DNA from 2 places in the Paenibacillus sp. FSL H8-0261 genome. Region 1 is predicted to be linked to the other one. Evidence: a T-box and tRNA genes for the amino acid it is inferred to sense, from the RefSeq annotation. Region 1 holds a T-box; the other holds one or more tRNA genes.
The links. The T-box of region 1 lies ahead of metG (methionine--tRNA ligase). A T-box ahead of a tRNA ligase gene usually reads a tRNA of that ligase, here a tRNA-Met.

Region 2: it has a tRNA-Met gene. The T-box ahead of metG (methionine--tRNA ligase) is inferred to sense a tRNA for this amino acid. The anticodon was not compared.

What each region holds. Positions count from the first base shown of each region.
Region 1 is NZ_CP150297.1:4,226,435-4,236,738, forward strand. It holds gene MHI27_RS18720 (hypothetical protein) at 1-121, opposite strand, end outside; gene metG (methionine--tRNA ligase) at 192-1,838, opposite strand; T-box leader at 1,883-2,144, opposite strand; gene MHI27_RS18730 (DUF4362 domain-containing protein) at 2,273-2,749, shown strand; gene htpG (molecular chaperone HtpG) at 2,775-4,655, opposite strand; gene MHI27_RS18740 (VOC family protein) at 4,939-5,349, shown strand; gene MHI27_RS18745 (LysR family transcriptional regulator) at 5,332-6,207, opposite strand; gene dapA (4-hydroxy-tetrahydrodipicolinate synthase) at 6,329-7,225, shown strand; gene MHI27_RS18755 (peptide-methionine (S)-S-oxide reductase) at 7,644-8,114, opposite strand; gene MHI27_RS18760 (VOC family protein) at 8,385-8,840, opposite strand; gene MHI27_RS18765 (PQQ-dependent sugar dehydrogenase) at 9,300-10,304, shown strand, end outside.
Region 2 is NZ_CP150297.1:964,368-974,671, forward strand. It holds gene MHI27_RS04180 (S-layer homology domain-containing protein) at 1-94, shown strand, start outside; rRNA gene MHI27_RS04185 (16S ribosomal RNA) at 567-2,124, shown strand; rRNA gene MHI27_RS04190 (23S ribosomal RNA) at 2,389-5,316, shown strand; rRNA gene rrf (5S ribosomal RNA) at 5,390-5,506, shown strand; tRNA gene MHI27_RS04200 (tRNA-Ile) at 5,565-5,641, shown strand; tRNA gene MHI27_RS04205 (tRNA-Asn) at 5,645-5,720, shown strand; tRNA gene MHI27_RS04210 (tRNA-Ser) at 5,726-5,818, shown strand; tRNA gene MHI27_RS04215 (tRNA-Glu) at 5,835-5,906, shown strand; tRNA gene MHI27_RS04220 (tRNA-Val) at 5,913-5,988, shown strand; tRNA gene MHI27_RS04225 (tRNA-Met) at 6,006-6,082, shown strand; tRNA gene MHI27_RS04230 (tRNA-Met) at 6,155-6,231, shown strand; tRNA gene MHI27_RS04235 (tRNA-Asp) at 6,257-6,334, shown strand; tRNA gene MHI27_RS04240 (tRNA-Gln) at 6,351-6,425, shown strand; tRNA gene MHI27_RS04245 (tRNA-Lys) at 6,433-6,508, shown strand; tRNA gene MHI27_RS04250 (tRNA-Leu) at 6,524-6,607, shown strand; tRNA gene MHI27_RS04255 (tRNA-Gly) at 6,614-6,688, shown strand; tRNA gene MHI27_RS04260 (tRNA-Arg) at 6,697-6,773, shown strand; tRNA gene MHI27_RS04265 (tRNA-Pro) at 6,804-6,877, shown strand; tRNA gene MHI27_RS04270 (tRNA-Gly) at 6,890-6,960, shown strand; gene MHI27_RS04275 (YdeI/OmpD-associated family protein) at 7,064-7,528, shown strand; gene MHI27_RS04280 (GreA/GreB family elongation factor) at 7,630-8,085, opposite strand; gene MHI27_RS04285 (sporulation protein Cse60) at 8,480-8,674, shown strand; gene katA (catalase KatA) at 8,831-10,288, opposite strand.

The sequences.
Region 1 (10,304 bases):
TAACTCTTAGTCCACCTGAGAAGTCAGGATAGAGAGAATCAGCCCATTCATAGACTTCTCGGGTAGAGTCCAATATTTTATTTGCTTCCTTGTAATGCTCATTAATCCATTCGATATCCATTCGGAAACCTCCTCTTTTTGGAGTTCGTGATAGGGTTAAGGATCCTGCCCGGAGCTTGTCTTAACCATTCCTATTTATTGACTTTTTGTTGTTCTAATCTTTGCTCTTCTTCTTTAATTTGACTTATATCAATTCGTTCAAACAACAATTGCAAATCAGTTACCTGTTGATAAGGGGGAACCGAGCGGGGCTTCCAATTCGGTAGTTCAAGCGATAGGAATCCCCTGATCTTCTCACAAGAAAACGGTAGAAACGGATGCAGCAAATTCGCCAAATTAGCTATAATCTGCACGCATGTATATATTGTAGAACCACAGGACTCCTGATCTTCTTTTACCTGAATCCAAGGTTTTTGCCGATCAAAATACTGATTTGCCTTACGTACATAAAAGAAAATATACTCGAGCGCATCCTTCAAATCTCCCGCTTCAATTAGGCGTCCTGACTCCAGATACAAGAGGTCAATGTTGTCGCTCCACCCCTTATCTAACTTTCCACTTGGCACGATCCCTTCATAAAACTTCTCTACAAAAGCCAATGAGCGATTCACAAAGTTACCAAATGCTCCAAGCAGCTCACCATTATGACTATAAATAAACTCTCTCCAGGAAAAATCCGTATCCCGCTTCTCAGGCCCGTTGGCAATTAAGAAATAACGAATAGAGTCAGGATGATACCGCTCTAGAATATCAGGTACCCAGACTGCCCAATTACGGCTAGTGGAGAACTTCTGCCCTTCAAGGGTTAAATATTCGCTGGATATAATCCGATCCGGTAAATGTAGTTCTCTTGCTCCTAATAAGACGGCTGGCCATATCAGGGTGTGAAAAGGAATATTATCTTTACCATGGACATAATAAGCGGTGATGTCCTCTTGTTCCTCTGACCAAAAATCCTCCCAGCTCCGCCCAGACTGTGCAGCCCACTGCTTACTGGCTGATAAATAACCACTTACCGCCTCAATCCAAACATAAATCTTCTTGTCTTCAAATCCAGCTATTGGAACATCTACACCCCAAGATAAGTCTCTTGTTACCGCGCGGTCCTGCAGTTCTTCTTTTAAATAACGTTTGGTCAGTTTTATAGCGTTTTCTCTCCAAAATTGTGCTTCCTCTACATATTCCGTTAATTCAGATTGAAATTTAGATAAGCTAAGATAAAAATGTTCTGTCGGTCGTTCTGACGGTGTATTCCCACATAATTTACAGACTCTGTCCAATAAATCGGCAGGGTCTAGAATCGTAGAACAATAATCGCATTGATCTCCACGCGCCCGCTGGCCACATACTGGACAAGTCCCTTCCACGTATCTGTCTGGCAAAAAGCGCTGATCCACCTCACAGTAACATTGCGCAATGGTTTTTTTATATAAATGACCATTCTCTAGTAGCTTCGCAAACAACTCTTGCACAACCTTATGATGCTGCTGTTGATCCGTTCGAGTATAAAGATCATAACTAAATCCCAGCTGTTCAAAACACTGCAGAAACTCTTCGTGGTATCGACTGGCAAAAGCTTCGGGTGTGATCCCTTCATTAGCAGCCTGAACCGCTACAGGTGTGCCATGACAATCGCTGCCTGACACATATAAAACGTTATCCCCCTTGCTGCGAAAATAGCGTGCCAGCACATCCCCAGGCAACACACTTGATAATCTTCCAAGATGTAAAGATCCATTCGCATACGGCCAAGCACCACCAATAAACACATTACTCATTAACCTTCTCCTCCTTTTTTTAGACAACAAAAAAACTCCCATCCACAAAGGACGAGAGTTCTACTCACGTGTTACCACCTAATTTTATAAATGCCTCATGACATTTACCTCTTCAGGTACGACGTTAATAAACGTTTATACCCTAGCAATGTAACGGATGCAGGTTCCGGCGCAGCCTACAACCCAAAAGGTTTCGATGCGCAGCTCTGAGACCATATTCCCAAGGTTTTTCTTTACTCCTTTTCAGCGACCGGAGCTCTCTGTAGAAAGAATTGCCGTGGTACTCTTTCTCTTCTTTGCCTTTAAATATTCAAGTTACTGGAAATGATACTTAATTTTCTGTTTATTGTCAATGTGAAACATCAAGCTCACTGTAACTTTTTCAATTAATTTTCGTCTTTTATATAAATAAGTTACAAGGAGGAAGTCCTTCAATGAAAAAAGTAAACTTGCTTATACTCTCTGTTCTTTTACTAGCAGGGGTATGGGGTTGTTCCGATAATAAGGTTAATTCTGTTCCCAAAAGTGAACCCTATACTTCCGAAAAAGCCATCAGTAGAGGGGATATTGTTTCTTTTGAAAAAGTGTACAACCTCGATAAATTTGAGCAATTTATAACTAATCTCTCCAGCAAAAAAGCAGACAATATACGAGTTACAAGTTACACAGATGAGGGCGATCCCATATTTAAGGATTTGAAGTTTGATGGCAATGTAATTAGTTATAGCTACGATACCTCTAATGATGCATTCGGTGGAAGCAACACAGGAGTCAGAACCGATACCTGCTCCGAAGTGACGAGTAAAAAAAACACACAAGGTGAAATAATCTATTCGATCAGCGGTTGCACAAATAATGACTCTGAAATCGATTACTACCTTTTCCGCACAAAAAAAGCCACCCAATCGTAATACGATAGGATGGCTTTTCTAATATCTATTTCATGATTTTGCAAATATCATTAGTGAATTGAACAGGATCACTAACCTGTAGACCTTCGATCAACAGTGCTTGGTTGTACAGCAGGTTCGTGTATAAACCGAGCTTCTCTTTATCGTTCTCAGCTGCTGCTTTCAAAGACTGGAAGACTTCGTGATGGATGTTGATTTCGAGTACCTTATCCGCTTGAACCTCTTGCCCATTCGGCATCGATTTCAGGATTTTTTCCATCTCGATTGTCAGTTCACCTTCAGCAGAGAGGCATACCGGATGAGTCTTCAAACGTTTGGAAGCTTTAACATTCTTCACTTTGCCGGACAAGATGTCCTTCATCGCTTCAAAAAGCTCCTTGTTTTCGTTCTCTTCCGCTTCCGTTGGCTTGTCCGCTTCGTCTGCTTCGATACCCAGATCACCACTGGATACGGATTTAAATTCTTTTTCTTTATAAGACATGATCATCTTGATCGCAAATTCATCAATATCATCAGTGAAGTAGAGAATTTCATACCCTTTATCCGATACAAGCTCGGTTTGTGGGAGCTTTTCGATTCTGTCGATCGACTCTCCGGATGCATAGTAGATGTACTTCTGATCTTCTGGCATTCTTGATACATATTCGTCCAGTGTTACCAGCTTCTTCTCCTTGGAGGAGTAGAACATCAGCAAATCTTGAAGTGTATCTTTGTGCATTCCATAATCGTTATACACACCAAACTTAAGCTGTCTGCCAAAAGCGTTATAGAACTGCTCGTATTTCTCTCTTTCATCCTTCAGCAAGCTTTGCAGTTGACTCTTCACTTTATTCTTAATGTTCTTAGCGATCAGAGTCAGCTGACGGTCATGCTGGAGCATTTCTCTGGAGATGTTCAGCGAAAGATCCTCTGAATCTACCATACCTTTTACAAAGCTAAAATAGTCAGGCAGCAGATCCGCACATTTGTTCATGATCAATACACCATTGGAATAGAGCTCAAGACCTTTTTCATATTCCTTTGTGTAATAATCAAATGGTGTATTTTCTGGGATAAACAAGATCGCATTATACACTACAGCACCATCTGCACTGATATGAATATGTTTAAGCGGCTTATCGAAGCCGTAACGTTTCTCTGCATAGAAGTTATCGTAATCTTCTGTAGTCAGCTCGTTTTTGTTCTTCCGCCAGATTGGCACCATACTGTTCACGGTTTGTTCTTGAACAACTTCCTCGAACTCGTTCTCTGTGCCTTCTTTTGGCTTCTGCTCCTTCACGTCCATTTTAATTGGGAAACGAATGAAGTCAGAATATTTTTTAATGATGGATTTCAGGCGATACTCTTCCAAATATTCATCGTATTGATCTTCTTCGGTATTCTCTTTAATCTTCAAAATCACTTCAGTACCTACAGAATCCTTCTCGACAGGCTCGATAGTATAGCCATCAGCGCCCTTAGACTCCCATTTAAAGGCCTCGTCGCTACCAAGCGCCTTACTGATCACAATTACGTCATCTGCTACCATAAACGCAGCATAGAAGCCAACACCGAACTGTCCGATGATATTGTGACCATCTTTGGCTTCGTTCTCTTTCTTAAATGCAAGAGATCCGCTCTTCGCGATTGTTCCTAAGTTATTCTCTAGCTCTTCTTGTGTCATCCCGATACCTGTATCGGAGATCGTCAAAGTTCTGTTCGCCTTATCGGCAGTCACTTTAATATAATAATCTTCTTTATTGAAGACCAGGCTTTCATCAGCTAATGCTTTGTAATAGATCTTATCAATTGCATCACTTGCATTGGAAATCAACTCGCGCAGAAAAATTTCCCGTTGTGTATAAATGGAGTTAATCATCATTTCCAGCAATCTTTTCGATTCGGCTTTAAACTCTTTTTTGGCCATGAATAAGTAAATCTCCTTTCAAAATAACATCTTGTCCAACATTTCGTGATTAGCACTCTTGTTAGATGAGTGCTAATTCTTCTTTTTATATAACATAAACTGATTTTGAATGTCAATATTTACAGCGACTTTCTTTAAAGAATGCTATCTTTTGTATACAAATTTAAGATTTTATTGATCATTAATGATTCACTTGCGCGTAGGCTGATTCTATGTTTTAAATAGACTAGATGCATAAATTCCAAATAAATGGTTATCATTATCAGACCTAGGAGGAATTCGAATGAATAAACAAACGCAGTCCATTGTAAATTCTTCAGCAACAAGTCCCATTAAGAATTTGATTGGCAGTGTATTTATCCCCGCACACGATATTGAAAAAGCCCGCAGCTGGTATTGCCAAGTCCTAGGACTCCATGAAGCAAATCATCCGATTATGAACGGTCATTTATGCCCGTTAACTATGCAAGGAAGCACTGGGATCATTCTGGACACCATGCCCATGTGGGGAGGTTTAGAGCCTGAAGGGGCTCCTCCAATTACAACACCTGCTCTTATGCTTATAACCGATGATTTGCAAGCCTCTTTCAACTATATGAAGGAGCTCGGTGTAGAGATAGTAACCGAAATTCAAGATCAACAATGGTTTGTGGTGAAAGACCCTGATGGGAATAAACTAATGATTTGCAAGTAACATTTGCGTTAGAAATTGCAATGGCTGAGACTTCCACTTCTTAGGATGCATCAAAAGCTGCAGATCAAAATGAATTTCTTGATGTGCGAATGGCAGCTCAGCCAAGTTCCCCCGCTCAATTTCTTCCTCTGCAACAATTTTAGGTAATAATGCAATCCCTAACCCATTCATAACACATCGTTTGATCGCTTCTAGATTCGAAAGCTCAAAACCAATGCGGAATATAATCCCGTGCTCTTTTAACAAATTCTCGAACAGACTCCGGTAAATACAGCTCTCTTCAGAAACAATTAATTCGCAGTTATTTAGATCCTGTAACGTTACTGTATCCATCTGGGCAAGGGGATGGTTAATGGGAGCTATCAACACGAGCGGTTCATCTCTTATGATCGTACGATCAAGTAAAGAATCCGTAGTGGTACGATCCAGCATCAAACCGATGTCTACTTCCCCATCTTTTATTTTGGCCAAGAGGTTAGCTTCCTGCATCGTTTGTAGATGGATATCAAGTTTCGGAAATTTCGTCCTCAACTGCTGTAAGTAGGGTGGCAAGTAGAAAGCAGCTAATGAATCAATCGTTCCAATCGTTAGCGTACCTCCAATTTGCTGGGCGATGGTTTCTTTAGAACGATCATACAGATCCAAAATCTCCACAAATAGCTTCAACAACTCTTCTCCAGGCGGGGTAAGTCGCAGCTGTCGACCATGCCTTTCTATTAATGGCACTCCGTATTCCTTCTCTATTTTCTGTATTTGCATCGTAACGCTCGACTGCGCGTAACCCAGCTCTTCAGCAGCCCGTGTAAAGCTCTGGCGTTTAGCTACCTCGCGGAATGTTCGTAAATAGGTTAAATCCATAACCTCACCCTAACATCAAAATTTTTGATGATACACATCATTTATTATAGCTAACGACGATGCAACATTCCATGGTAAAGTGTATGTAGAGGAATTAAAATATTTTGGAGGCCGATAATTTATGCTTACAGAACAACAGATTTATGGAATTTATGTCCCCGTGGTCACCCCGTTCAATGCTGCTGGTGAAGTCGATCTGGATTCGTATCAGCGTTATGTAAAGAACATTATTAACAACAGCATACAAGGTCTGGTCGTTAATGGAACCACCGGTGAATCGCCAACTGTAACCGTAAATGAAATGCAGCTTCTAGTAAACACTTCTCGTGAGCTTTTACAATCTACATCTATCCCCTTAGTAGTCGGTACAGGAACCAATGACACAGCTTCTACGGTAGCACGCACAGAGATCGCAGCTAACCTTGGTGCAGATTGCGCACTAGTAGTCGTCCCTTATTATAGTCGTCCATCGCAAGAGGGCATCATTGCCCATTTCCGCAAAGCAGCAGAAGTAGGTATTCCGATCATGGCTTATGACATTCCAAGTCGTACTGGTACTGCTATGACTCTAGATACTGCACGCACAATCCTAGAAATGAATAATGTTGTCGGATTAAAAGACTGCTCAGGTAGCACCAAAATGGTTACTGAGCTAGTTCGTACAGGTAGCAAACCTGTGCTTGGCGGCGACGATTCACTCTTTTATGAAATGCTTAGCTCCGGGGCAGCTGGCGGTATGCTTGCTACTGCGAACGTTTATCCAGCAGAATGTATCCGTATATACGAAGCCTTCAAATCGGGTCAATTCGACTTGGCAAAAGAAAACTTTGAACAACTACTGCCGATCATCCGTCTCTTGTTCAAGGAATCGAACCCCGCTCCAATCAAATGGATGCTTAGCCAGAATGGCCTAATCAATTCGGATACGCTTCGCCTCCCAATGACTTCCATCAGCACAGCGCTTCAGCAAGAGCTTAGTTCTTATGTTCAGGACAATGCAATTGAAGCGACTGCATAAGAGAAAATATAACAGCCGTTATACAGTGAGGAACTGTTTAGCGGCTATTTTTTTGTAAATTTAAATTCTCTGTAACTAATGTTCTGATATTATCTATTCTTACCCCTCTTCATCATAAGTTCACTAATACGCCCTTCAGAGACATCTCCTGCCATATTTCCAAATGCGATGGCTAGATAATCAGGATAGTTTTTCCTGCCCAACATCTCACTTAAATCTTCTTGTTCGGTGAAAATAAAGTATTAGACTGGAGTTGTTGATTTAACGGGGGTTTTGAATTGGAGATTACTCAGTTTTTAAAAAATTAGTTTTAGACTGATTCATTAAAAGAAGCAGCGGCAGAACAAGACTTGATAAATAAAGTCTTAGACTGACGCTGTTATAGAACTAACGTTCCCCGTTAGTTTAATATTCTCCCTTACTTATACCTGCTTAATATTTCTTCTGGAATATGACAATAATCATTTGGACATTTAGCTAATCTATCTTGATGTTCTTCTGCACTTCTCACATAGTTTATGAGAGGTAATACTTCAACAACTATAAGGTCATAATCATTTCTCTCACTAAGAAACGCCTTCGCCTCTTTTAAGTGTTCAGGCTTTTCACTATATACTCCTGTTCTGTATTTCTCGCCAACGTCCTGTCCTTGTTTATTCAAACTGTATGGATCAATGATTTCAAATAAATACCCCATTAATTCACTGATCGTTACAACTGTCGGATCAAATTCTGTTTTTACAGATTCGGCGTACCCATCATAATCACCCTCAAGTGTATGACTTGTTCCATTAGCTCTTCCTGCTTCTGTAAACTTAACTCCAGGTAAAGTTTTTATAAAAGCTTGCACTCCCCATAAACATCCACCTGCAAAATATACTACTTCCATATTGACTCTCCTCTTCATTTAAAAAACCAAAAAATTCATTCCAACTAAATAGGAAGAAGAAACTGTAGTTACTAAGTCTACTACACATTAAAATAATGACAAATTTTCTTATTCCACATTATGTACCGATTGTTGAACACAAATTAAAGAACACTGTTCAACTAACCTGCCTGTTAGCTTAATAAAAAGAGCAGGATACTGAAGCACCTGCTTATCAATGTGATGGATTATTCAACTATCGTGTCCCGTTAGCTTAATGACAAACTATCGTTACTTAATCTTTCGCATTGCACCTAGAACAATATTGTATCCGTCAGGATCAAGGATATGGGCATTCTTAAATTCCCAATCGCCGTGTGCCCCCGTAAACGGTTCTATTCCGATATTGCCACCATTCACACGCACTTCTTCGACAAATTGGTCTAGTTCCTCCCAACCGATGTGTAGGAAAGTATCCCAGCCGTAGTCAGGACCTATCCATTCTGTAGGATAATTCGGGCGCTTTGCAGAGACGACATTTGGTTTTACATCCTCGCTTGAAACAGCTTGCTGAAGTATGAAGGACACTTCATCGCGTTCCGCATGTCCCCAATCATCCACAGAACATCCGAGGCAATCACGGTAATAGGACTGCGATTTCTGCAGGTCGGAAACTAGACGAACCTGAATCAGTTTTCCCAGTATTATTCTGGACTTTTCTTTCTTTTCGATTACTTCATCATTCACACAAATCCCTCCATTTTTTTGGTAGAATTATATAAAATCTTTCGGCATCATTTCGATATATCCTTCACGAGAAGTAAAAACAATTATGTTTACGTTAAACTGCCCGTTAGCGTAACGAAAGGCTGTCTAGCGACAGCCCCTCTCAGTGTTGAACTATAGTGTCCCGTTAGCGGAATATAATTTTGCCTTCCTTCATGACAAATTTAACCCTTCGAAGATTATCTATATTAACTAAGAGGCTCTTTCCCGCAATTATAAATAAGAAGGGCATCATAGAATTGGACTGCTTGTGTATAAAAATTAAAAATCTTATTTTTTTGAGATCGAATCCTTTTTTATCCATATGTGGTAAAATATAAACCGAAAGTGTAAGCGGTTTAACTTTGAGGGAGGAGGAGTTCATTGTTTGTCAAAGCAATCCCCTATTGTCATTCCAAAAACTAAAAAGGAAGTGTAGCGATGATTACACGAAGCAAAATTATGGCTTTAAGTCTCTGCTTTTGTATGCTACTCGCTTTATTACCTACATCAGGCTTCGCTGAGGCAGAGGTTGAGGAAGAAACTGTGGCTGCTGCTGTACCGAATCCGTGGAAGCAAAAAAATATCGGTTCGCCAGCAATAACGGGCAGCGCTTCTTACGATCCGGCTGCTGACCAATTTTCTGTAAGCGGCGCGGGTACGGACATTTGGGGCAAATCAGATCAGTTCAATTATATGTATCAGCCCTGGACGGGAGACGGCGCCATTATTGCCCTTGTCTCTTCTCAGACCAATTCACACGATTTCGCGAAAGCGGGTATCATGATAAGGGAAACGCTGAATGCTGATTCCAAGCATGTCGATTTACTATTGACGCCTTCCAACGGGTTCACCTTCCAGTACCGGACTGAAACGGGCGGAACTTCCCAAAGCGTTAAAATTGCTTCGACGAGCCCGGCCTGGGTAAAGCTAGAACGCAAAGGCAACGTCATCAAAGGATATGTATCCAACAACGGTTTGAACTGGGGCGATTTGGGCAATTTGACTCTAAACATGAATGCTTCGTTGTATGTAGGATTGGCTGTCACCAGCCATAATGTATCCAGCTTAAGCACGGCCACCTTTGACAAGGTGAAAGTAAACGCCACCGGAGATGTATTCCCGCCTACCGAACCGACAAACTTGCAAGCAAACAGTGTAACGGATACAACAGCTAAAATATCCTGGACCGCATCGCTGGATGATGTTGGCGTGAAGGACTATGACTTGTACAAAGACAATGTATTGACGCAAGCGAATGTAACGGCTACTACCTACAACTTTACCGGCTTAACGCCGGATACCACATATAATTTCACTGTCAAGGCCAAAGATGCGGCAGGGAATATTTCCAATGCCAGCAGTCCTCTAACACTGAAAACGACAACCCAAACCGATACGCAGGCCCCAACTGCCCCGACAGCACTCATAAGCTCAAGCCAAACA
Region 2 (10,304 bases), 3.3 Mb from region 1:
TGTAGGGCAGAATAAATTTGCACCTAACCAGAAGGCAACAAGAGCAGAGGCGGTTACCATAATCCTTGCATTATTAGAAAAAGGGCAGAAGTAATCTATTATCTGCGTGAATTGAACTCAAGCTTAGCTTGTATCTAACAAAGGGGTCTCAGCTTATCTGCTGGGGCTCTTTTGTGTTTAATGCTTTTTGTATAAGAGGCCATCACTTTGCCGGAAAATATCACTAAGGAAGTGGACTATTATGATGAAGAAGTAACAGAATACAAAATAATATGAATTTTAAAAAAATGCTTGCAATGAATCTCTATACATGATATATTCTAATTCCGGCCAAGAAATACACATGCCGAGCTCGAAAAAGAAGTTAAAAAAAGAGCTTGACATTAAATAGCCGAACATGATATAGTATAAGAGTTGCTGCTGAGACATTAAACGGCGCCAACGAGAACTTGATCTTTGAAAACTGAACAACGAGTGAGTAGGAAATCACGAAAGTGATATCCAAAATTAGAGAATTAATTTTCTCGTCAGATGTTTCAAAATGAGCATATCGCTCTTTTCAATACTAATTGGAGAGTTTGATCCTGGCTCAGGACGAACGCTGGCGGCGTGCCTAATACATGCAAGTCGAGCGGGGTTATTTTGAAAGCTTGCTTTCAAAATAACTTAGCGGCGGACGGGTGAGTAACACGTAGGCAACCTGCCCCTTAGACTGGGATAACTACCGGAAACGGTAGCTAATACCGGATAATTTCTTTTTTCTCCTGAAGAAAGAATGAAAGACGGAGCAATCTGTCACTGGGGGATGGGCCTGCGGCGCATTAGCTAGTTGGTGGGGTAACGGCCCACCAAGGCGACGATGCGTAGCCGACCTGAGAGGGTGAACGGCCACACTGGGACTGAGACACGGCCCAGACTCCTACGGGAGGCAGCAGTAGGGAATCTTCCGCAATGGACGAAAGTCTGACGGAGCAACGCCGCGTGAGTGATGAAGGTTTTCGGATCGTAAAGCTCTGTTGCCAGGGAAGAACGTCCGGTAGAGTAACTGCTATCGGAGTGACGGTACCTGAGAAGAAAGCCCCGGCTAACTACGTGCCAGCAGCCGCGGTAATACGTAGGGGGCAAGCGTTGTCCGGAATTATTGGGCGTAAAGCGCGCGCAGGCGGTCATTTAAGTCTGGTGTTTAAACCTTGGGCTCAACCTGAGGTCGCACTGGAAACTGGGTGACTTGAGTACAGAAGAGGAAAGTGGAATTCCACGTGTAGCGGTGAAATGCGTAGATATGTGGAGGAACACCAGTGGCGAAGGCGACTTTCTGGGCTGTAACTGACGCTGAGGCGCGAAAGCGTGGGGAGCAAACAGGATTAGATACCCTGGTAGTCCACGCCGTAAACGATGAGTGCTAGGTGTTAGGGGTTTCGATACCCTTGGTGCCGAAGTTAACACAGTAAGCACTCCGCCTGGGGAGTACGGTCGCAAGACTGAAACTCAAAGGAATTGACGGGGACCCGCACAAGCAGTGGAGTATGTGGTTTAATTCGAAGCAACGCGAAGAACCTTACCAGGTCTTGACATCCCTCTGAATCCACTAGAGATAGTGGCGGCCTTCGGGACAGAGGAGACAGGTGGTGCATGGTTGTCGTCAGCTCGTGTCGTGAGATGTTGGGTTAAGTCCCGCAACGAGCGCAACCCTTAACTTTAGTTGCCAGCAGGTAAGGCTGGGCACTCTAGAGTGACTGCCGGTGACAAACCGGAGGAAGGTGGGGATGACGTCAAATCATCATGCCCCTTATGACCTGGGCTACACACGTACTACAATGGCCGGTACAACGGGAAGCGAAACCGCGAGGTGAAGCCAATCCCATCAAAGCCGGTCTCAGTTCGGATTGCAGGCTGCAACTCGCCTGCATGAAGTCGGAATTGCTAGTAATCGCGGATCAGCATGCCGCGGTGAATACGTTCCCGGGTCTTGTACACACCGCCCGTCACACCACGAGAGTTTACAACACCCGAAGTCGGTGGGGTAACCCGCAAGGGAGCCAGCCGCCGAAGGTGGGGTAGATGATTGGGGTGAAGTCGTAACAAGGTAGCCGTATCGGAAGGTGCGGCTGGATCACCTCCTTTCTATGGAGAATCGTCTTCTGCAATGAAGACATTCAAATCGGAAGTTAAACTTCCACAATCTCAGGTTTAGGCCTGTTACTCACTCGTTGCTCAGTTTTGAGAGTTTAAGCTCTCATCTTTAAACTTGATCCTTGAAAACTGGATACCGAAACGAATTTGCGTTTTAGAACATCTTTTAGCTAAAACTTGTGTAAACAAGTACGTTAGTTATTAGCTGGAAGCGAAGATTTTCAATTGTGCGAACAAGCGAAACATCGGAGCGAAGGTTAAGCTAATAAGAGCACACGGAGGATGCCTAGGCGCCAGGAGCCGACGAAGGACGTGGCGAACAACGAAACTGCCTCGGGGAGCTGTAAGCAAGCTTTGATCCGGGGGTGTCCGAATGGGGAAACCCAGCTGTGGTAATTCGCAGTTACTCATCTCTGAACACATAGGAGATGTAGAGGCAGACCAGGGGAACTGAAACATCTAAGTACCCTGAGGAAGAGAAAACAATAGTGATTCCGTCAGTAGCGGCGAGCGAACGCGGAACAGCCTAAACCTAAGAGCTTGCTCTTAGGGGTTGTGGGACGTCTCACATGGAGTTACAAAGGAATATGGTAGGCGAAGAGGTCTGGAAAGGCCCGCGATAGAGGTAAAAGCCCTGTAGCCTAAACTGTGTTCTCTCCGAGACGGATCCCGAGTAGTGCGGGGCACGTGAAACCCCGTATGAATCCAGCAGGACCATCTGCTAAGGCTAAATACTACCTGGCGACCGATAGTGAAACAGTACCGTGAGGGAAAGGTGAAAAGCACCCCGGAAGGGGAGTGAAATAGAACCTGAAACCGTGTGCTTACAAAAAGTCAGAGCCCTATTAATGGGTGATGGCGTGCCTTTTGTAGAATGAACCGGCGAGTTACGTTTAACATGCAAGGTTAAGTCGAGAAGACGGAGCCGCAGCGAAAGCGAGTCTGAATAGGGCGACTCAGTATGTGGACGTAGACCCGAAACCGTGTGATCTACCCCTGTCCAGGGTGAAGGTGCGGTAACACGCACTGGAGGCCCGAACCCACGCATGTTGAAAAATGCGGGGATGAGGTGGGGGTAGCGGAGAAATTCCAATCGAACTCGGAGATAGCTGGTTCTCCCCGAAATAGCTTTAGGGCTAGCCTCGGTATAAGAGTAGTGGAGGTAGAGCACTGATTGGGTGCGGGGTCCGCAAGGATTACCAAGCTCAGTCAAACTCCGAATGCCATATACTTATTGCCGGGAGTCAGACAGTGAGTGCTAAGATCCATTGTCAAAAGGGAAACAGCCCAGACCATCAGCTAAGGTCCCCAAGTGTGTGTTAAGTGGGAAAGGATGTGGAGTTGCACAGACAACCAGGATGTTGGCTTAGAAGCAGCCACCATTGAAAGAGTGCGTAATAGCTCACTGGTCGAGTGACTCTGCGCCGAAAATGTAACGGGGCTAAACACACCACCGAAGCTATGGCTAGATACGTATGTATCTGGGGTAGGGGAGCGTTGTATGTGGGTTGAAGGTGTACCGTAAGGAGCGCTGGACAGCATACAAGTGAGAATGCCGGTATGAGTAACGAAAAGATCAGTGAGAATCTGATCCGCCGAAAGCCCAAGGTTTCCTGAGGAAGGCTCGTCCGCTCAGGGTAAGTCGGGACCTAAGGCGAGGCCGAAAGGCGTAGTCGAAGGACAACAGTTTGAAATTACTGTACCACCGTAATCCGCTATGAGCGATGGGGTGACGCAGGAGGGTAGTGACGCGGACTGATGGATATGTCCGTCTAAGCAGTGAGGCTGATGTGTAGGCAAATCCGCACATCATTAAGGCTGGGCTGTGATGGGGAGCGAAAATTATAGTAGCGAAGGTCATGATCTCACACTGCCAAGAAAAGCCTCTAGCCAGGAGAAGGTGCCCGTACCGCAAACCGACACAGGTAGGCGAGAAGAGAATTCTAAGGCGCGCGGAAGAACTCTCGTTAAGGAACTCGGCAAAATGACCCCGTAACTTCGGGAGAAGGGGTGCCCCGGTAGTGTGAATAGCACGAGGGGGCCGCAGTGAAAAGGCCCAAGCGACTGTTTAGCAAAAACACAGGTCTGTGCGAAGCCGCAAGGCGAAGTATACGGGCTGACGCCTGCCCGGTGCTGGAAGGTTAAGGGGAGTGGTTAGGGGTAACCCGAAGCTATGAACCGAAGCCCCAGTAAACGGCGGCCGTAACTATAACGGTCCTAAGGTAGCGAAATTCCTTGTCAGGTAAATTCTGACCCGCACGAATGGCGTAACGACTTGGGCGCTGTCTCAACGAGAGATCCGGTGAAATTTTAATACCTGTGAAGATGCAGGTTACCCGCGACAAGACGGAAAGACCCCATGGAGCTTTACTGCAGCTTGATATTGAATTTGGGTACGATCTGTACAGGATAGGTGGGAGCCGTAGAAATCGGAGCGCAAGCTTCGGTGGAGGCGCCGTTGGGATACCACCCTGATCGTATCTAGGTTCTAACCTAGTACCCTAATCGGGTACGGGGACCGTGTCAGGCGGGCAGTTTGACTGGGGCGGTCGCCTCCTAAAGAGTAACGGAGGCGTTCCAAGGTTCCCTCAGAATGGTTGGAAATCATTCGAAGAGTGCAAAGGCATAAGGGAGCTTGACTGCGAGACCTACAAGTCGAGCAGGGACGAAAGTCGGACTTAGTGATCCGGTGGTACCGCATGGAAGGGCCATCGCTCAACGGATAAAAGCTACCCTGGGGATAACAGGCTTATCTCCCCCAAGAGTCCACATCGACGGGGAGGTTTGGCACCTCGATGTCGGCTCATCGCATCCTGGGGCTGAAGTAGGTCCCAAGGGTTGGGCTGTTCGCCCATTAAAGCGGTACGCGAGCTGGGTTCAGAACGTCGTGAGACAGTTCGGTCCCTATCTGTCGTGGGCGCAGGAAATTTGAGAGGAGCTGTCCTTAGTACGAGAGGACCGGGATGGACGTACCGCTGGTGCACCAGTTGTTTCGCCAGAAGCATGGCTGGGTAGCTACGTACGGACGGGATAAGCGCTGAAAGCATCTAAGCGTGAAGCCCCCTCAAGATGAGATTTCCCAATTAGTAAGACCCCTTGAAGACGACGAGGTAGATAGGTTGGAGGTGGAAGTGCAGTAATGCATGGAGCTGACCAATACTAATCGGTCGAGGGCTTATCCTATACTTAAGACGCAAATTCAATTCGGATTCAGTTTTCAGGCATCAAGCCTGAGCATTTACGATGTAAATGCCCGTTTGGTGGCGATAGCGGAGGGGTTCCACACGTACCCATCCCGAACACGACCGTTAAGCCCTCCAGCGCCGATGGTACTTGGACCGAAGGGTCCTGGGAGAGTAGGACGTCGCCAAGCGGACAACCACATTACCCGTGGTATTTTTTTTGCCCTTAATATTGATGTGTCTTAAAAAGGGCCTTTAGCTCAGCTGGTTAGAGCGCACCCCTGATAAGGGTGAGGTCGGTGGTTCGAGTCCACTAAGGCCCACCATATTCCCTGATAGCTCAGTTGGTAGAGCACTCGACTGTTAATCGAGTTGTCACAGGTTCGAGTCCTGTTCGGGGAGCCATTTATGGAGAGGTGTCCGAGTTTGGCCGAAGGAGCACGATTGGAAATCGTGTAGGCGCCACAAGCGTCTCGAGGGTTCGAATCCCTCTCTCTCCGCCATAAAGTTTATTAGCATGGCCCGTTGGTCAAGGGGTTAAGACACCTCCCTTTCACGGAGGTAACATGGGTTCGAATCCCATACGGGTCATAACATGGAGGCTTAGCTCAGCTGGGAGAGCATCTGCCTTACAAGCAGAGGGTCGGGGGTTCGATCCCCTCAGCCTCCACCATATTCATTTAAGAACGACGCGGGGTGGAGCAGCCCGGTAGCTCGTCGGGCTCATAACCCGAAGGCCGCAGGTTCAAATCCTGCCCCCGCAACCAAATTTTCCTTAAGCATGATGTTTTGGGACTAGCTGGCGTAGTGTAAATGAATAGTATATAATTATTAAATGACGCGGGGTGGAGCAGCCCGGTAGCTCGTCGGGCTCATAACCCGAAGGCCGCAGGTTCAAATCCTGCCCCCGCAACCAATTTACTCTTATGCATTATGTCTATGGAACCGTGGTGTAGTTGGCCTAACATGCCTGCCTGTCACGCAGGAGATCGCGAGTTCGAATCTCGTCGGTTCCGCCATTTAGTTAATTATTGTTGGGGATTAGCCAAGCGGTAAGGCAACGGACTTTGACTCCGTCATGCATAGGTTCAAATCCTATATCCCCAGCCATTTATGAGAGCCATTAGCTCAGTTGGTAGAGCACCTGACTTTTAATCAGGGTGTCGAAGGTTCGAGTCCTTCATGGCTCACCATTATTTTTAAAGTGTGCGCGTGTGGCGGAATGGCAGACGCACCAGACTTAGGATCTGGCGTTTCACGACGTGGGGGTTCAAGTCCCTTCACGCGCACCATATTTTGCGGAAGTGGCTCAGCGGTAGAGCATCGCCTTGCCAAGGCGAGGGTCGCGGGTTCGATTCCCGTCTTCCGCTCCATAATTTTTGCGCCCTTAGCTCAGCTGGATAGAGCGTTTGACTACGAATCAAAAGGCCGGGAGTTCGAATCTCTCAGGGCGCGCCATTTTTATTACTAAGTAATTACATGTTTTGACGGGATGTAGCTCAGCTTGGTAGAGCACCTGGTTTGGGACCAGGGGGTCGCATGTTCAAATCGTGTCATCCCGATTTTATACCTTTGCGGGTGTAGTTCAATGGTAGAACTTCAGCCTTCCAAGCTGATAGCGTGGGTTCGATTCCCATCACCCGCTTATAATTAAGAAACATCTGTCTATTATAGGCAGGTGTTTTTTTTGTATAGTTACATTCATATGGATACAATAGAACTTAGAGCTTTTAGTTGAGGAGGTAGCAATGTTTGAATTTGAAGCTAAATTAGTGCGACCTGATGCAAGTGGGAGCTGGACTTATCTTAACGTCCCTTTTGATGCCGAACAAATATTTGAAACAAAGTCCAGAATACAGGTAAAAGGAAGTGTAAATGGAATCCCCTATAGAGGAACGCTTATGCCCCATGGAAACGGAAAGCATTTTATGGTGGTAAAGAAGGAACTACGGGATCTAGCCAAAGCTCAACCTGGTGATATTGTGCATGTGACGATGGAAAAAGATCATCAATTACGGGAGGTAGAAGCCCCAGAGGATTTCCTTGATGCGTTGAGTATCCATGAGCAGGCAGAAGCTTATTATAACGGTCTGGCTTATTCTTATCAGAAGGAATATGTATCTTGGATCGAAGCGGCGAAAAGACCTAAAACCAGAGCATCTCGTATCGAAAAATCAGTCAGTAAACTGGCTGAAGGATTGAGGCTCAAATAAAAGTATGAAGAAGTGCTTAGCAGGCTGAATAGATGAACAGCGTCCTCTTCCATAAGATTGGAAAGGGACGCTGTTAATGTTGGTGATATGTGCGAGTGGGCTTAAATAAGAACGGCCACCTCACCACAATTCACAAACTTAATACTTTCGATTTTTACTGATAACTCACCTGAAGGAATAGCTAGCTGACATGTACTGCCGATCTGAGCTAACAGCAGCTGCATGCCAATAGGCGAGAACATTGAAATCTTGTTATCATTGGGTTCTGCCTGGTTTGGAAATACGATGGTGTAGGTATCTGTAGTATTGTCGTCTAAGTAGCGTAGCTGAAGCTGACTTCCAATCAATACGAGTGAATTCAATTCTTCACCATTGAAACGGGAAAGTAATTGTTCCAGCTCGGAGCAATAACGGGACAACAGCGTTTCAGCATTACTTCTTTGTTTGCTTCGTTCCGGGAAATACTGATTTAGAAATGCGATTTTTTCCTCATCAAAATAAATAAGCTGCTGGACCAGTTGTGTCCTTGAGCCTTCATAAATTAGACTATGGTTCATAGTAGATTTCACCCCCTCTAAGTAGCACATTCTTTGCAAATTTGTTATGACGCGTTGCCATATTAAAATCCCTCCTATACAAATAGAGGTCCCCTAGAGGGAACCTTCTGATCAGTATAACAGCTTCTATATGTAAATCCAATCCATTTTGCAAAGGCAATAAATTCTTACTAAATATTGTATTTAAAACGTTTGACTATTGTATAGTTGGGTGCTATGATAGGCTGATGTTATAGGCATTTCGTAGAAAACTGCGGAGTGCCTATACTATATTTCGAAGATAATTTTACATTAAATGTTACCAGGGGAGTGATACGCTATGTACATTTCGTTGAGTTCACCTATAGAATCTAGACATAAAAAGTAACTATAATTTATTAAAGGAGAGATCAGGATGATTCAAGTAAAAGAGTTTGTAGATGCTGATAATTCGTATGCTGAGAATAAGGCTAATGAGTTCTTGGCAGGGCTGCGTGAGGAACAGGTTGTGAATATCTGTTACGGTTCGGTAGTTAAATCTTCACGTGATGGGGCAGAGCATCAAAGAAGCAGTATACTGGTCGTGTATAAGACAAATGAAGGGCAATAACTGGAATACTTTTTTTTCGTGCTTATCTGTTGTCTCCACGCTATGCATCGTGATCGTTCTTATATATTATATGTTTTAGCTTTTCTTATGAAAAAAGAGGACCTTTCCCATTTACGGGTAAAGGTCCTCTTTGTTTGTATAAGTGCAATTACAGTCTTATATTCCGTCTGGAACGGATAATCCTAAGCTGGATGCAACACGCTGTCCCAATTCCGGATCAGCTTTATAGAAATGAACAATTTGACGAAGTTTAATATCGTTACTTTCAACTGGTGTCATAGCGCCTACGATATTTTGAACAAGACGGGTACGTTCTTCTTCACTCATCAGGCGATACAAGTCACCAGGTTGTGTATAATGGTCATCACTATTATAGGAGACACTGTCGGCATTTCCAGATACTTCGAAAGGTGATGTTTTGTACTGTGGTGCTTCTTTAGGTCCGCCTAAGCTGTTAGGTTCGTAATAGGCACCAGATCCGCCATTGTTACCGAGTGCCATGCCACCGTCACGTTGATAGTTCTTCACTTCTACTTTTGGTCGGTTGATAGGCAGGCTGTTATGGTTGGGACCTACACGGTGACGGTGAGCATCGCCGTAAGCAAACAGTCGACCCTGTAGCAATTTATCAGGAGAAACTTCAATACCAGGGACGAACGAGCCAGGAGAGAACGTAACTTGCTCTACTTCCGCGAAATAGTTCTCTGGATTGCGATCCAGTACCATGCGGCCAACCTCAATTAATGGATAATCTTTTTGCGACCATACTTTGGTTACATCGAATGGATCAAAGCGGTAAGTGTTCGCATCTTCGATCGGCATAATCTGCACGTAGAGCTTCCAAGCTGGGAAATCTCCTTTATCAATAGCATTGAACAAGTCTTCTGTATGATAATCTGGGTTCTCCCCAGCTATTTTGGCGGCAAGATCTGGAGCAAGGTTCTTAATGCCTTGTTCTGTTTTGAAATGATATTTCACCCAGACGGCATTGCCTTCGGCATTTACCCATTTGAAGGTGTGGCTTCCGAACCCGTGCATATGTCTCAACGTAGCTGGGATTCCGCGATCTGACATCAAAATCGTAACCTGATGTAGAGATTCCGGCGATAAAGACCAGAAGTCCCAAACTGCATTAGGGTTCTTTAAGTGTGTCTGTGGATCACGCTTCTGTGTATGAATAAAGTCGGGGAACTTGATTGCATCACGAACGAAGAATACAGGTGTATTGTTACCTACGAGATCATAGTTTCCTTCTTCGGTATAGAACTTCACAGCAAAACCACGTGGGTCTCTTACAGTATCAGCAGAACCTAGCTCCCCAGCTACCGTTGAGAAACGGATGAACAGTGGGGTACGCTTGCCTACCTCAGATAAAAAATTAGCTTTTGTATATTGAGTTAATTCCTGAGTGACCTCAAAAAACCCATGAGCGCCAGCACCCTTAGCATGAACGACACGTTCAGGAACACGTTCTCTGTTAAAGTGGGCTAATTTTTCAAGCAGATGGACATCTTGCAGCAAAGTAGGACCACGATCACCGGCTGTCATTGAATTTTGATTGTCGCCTACTGGAGCACCCCAGCTGGTCGTAAGATTATTATTATTGGAGCTCATTAATAGAATCACCTCG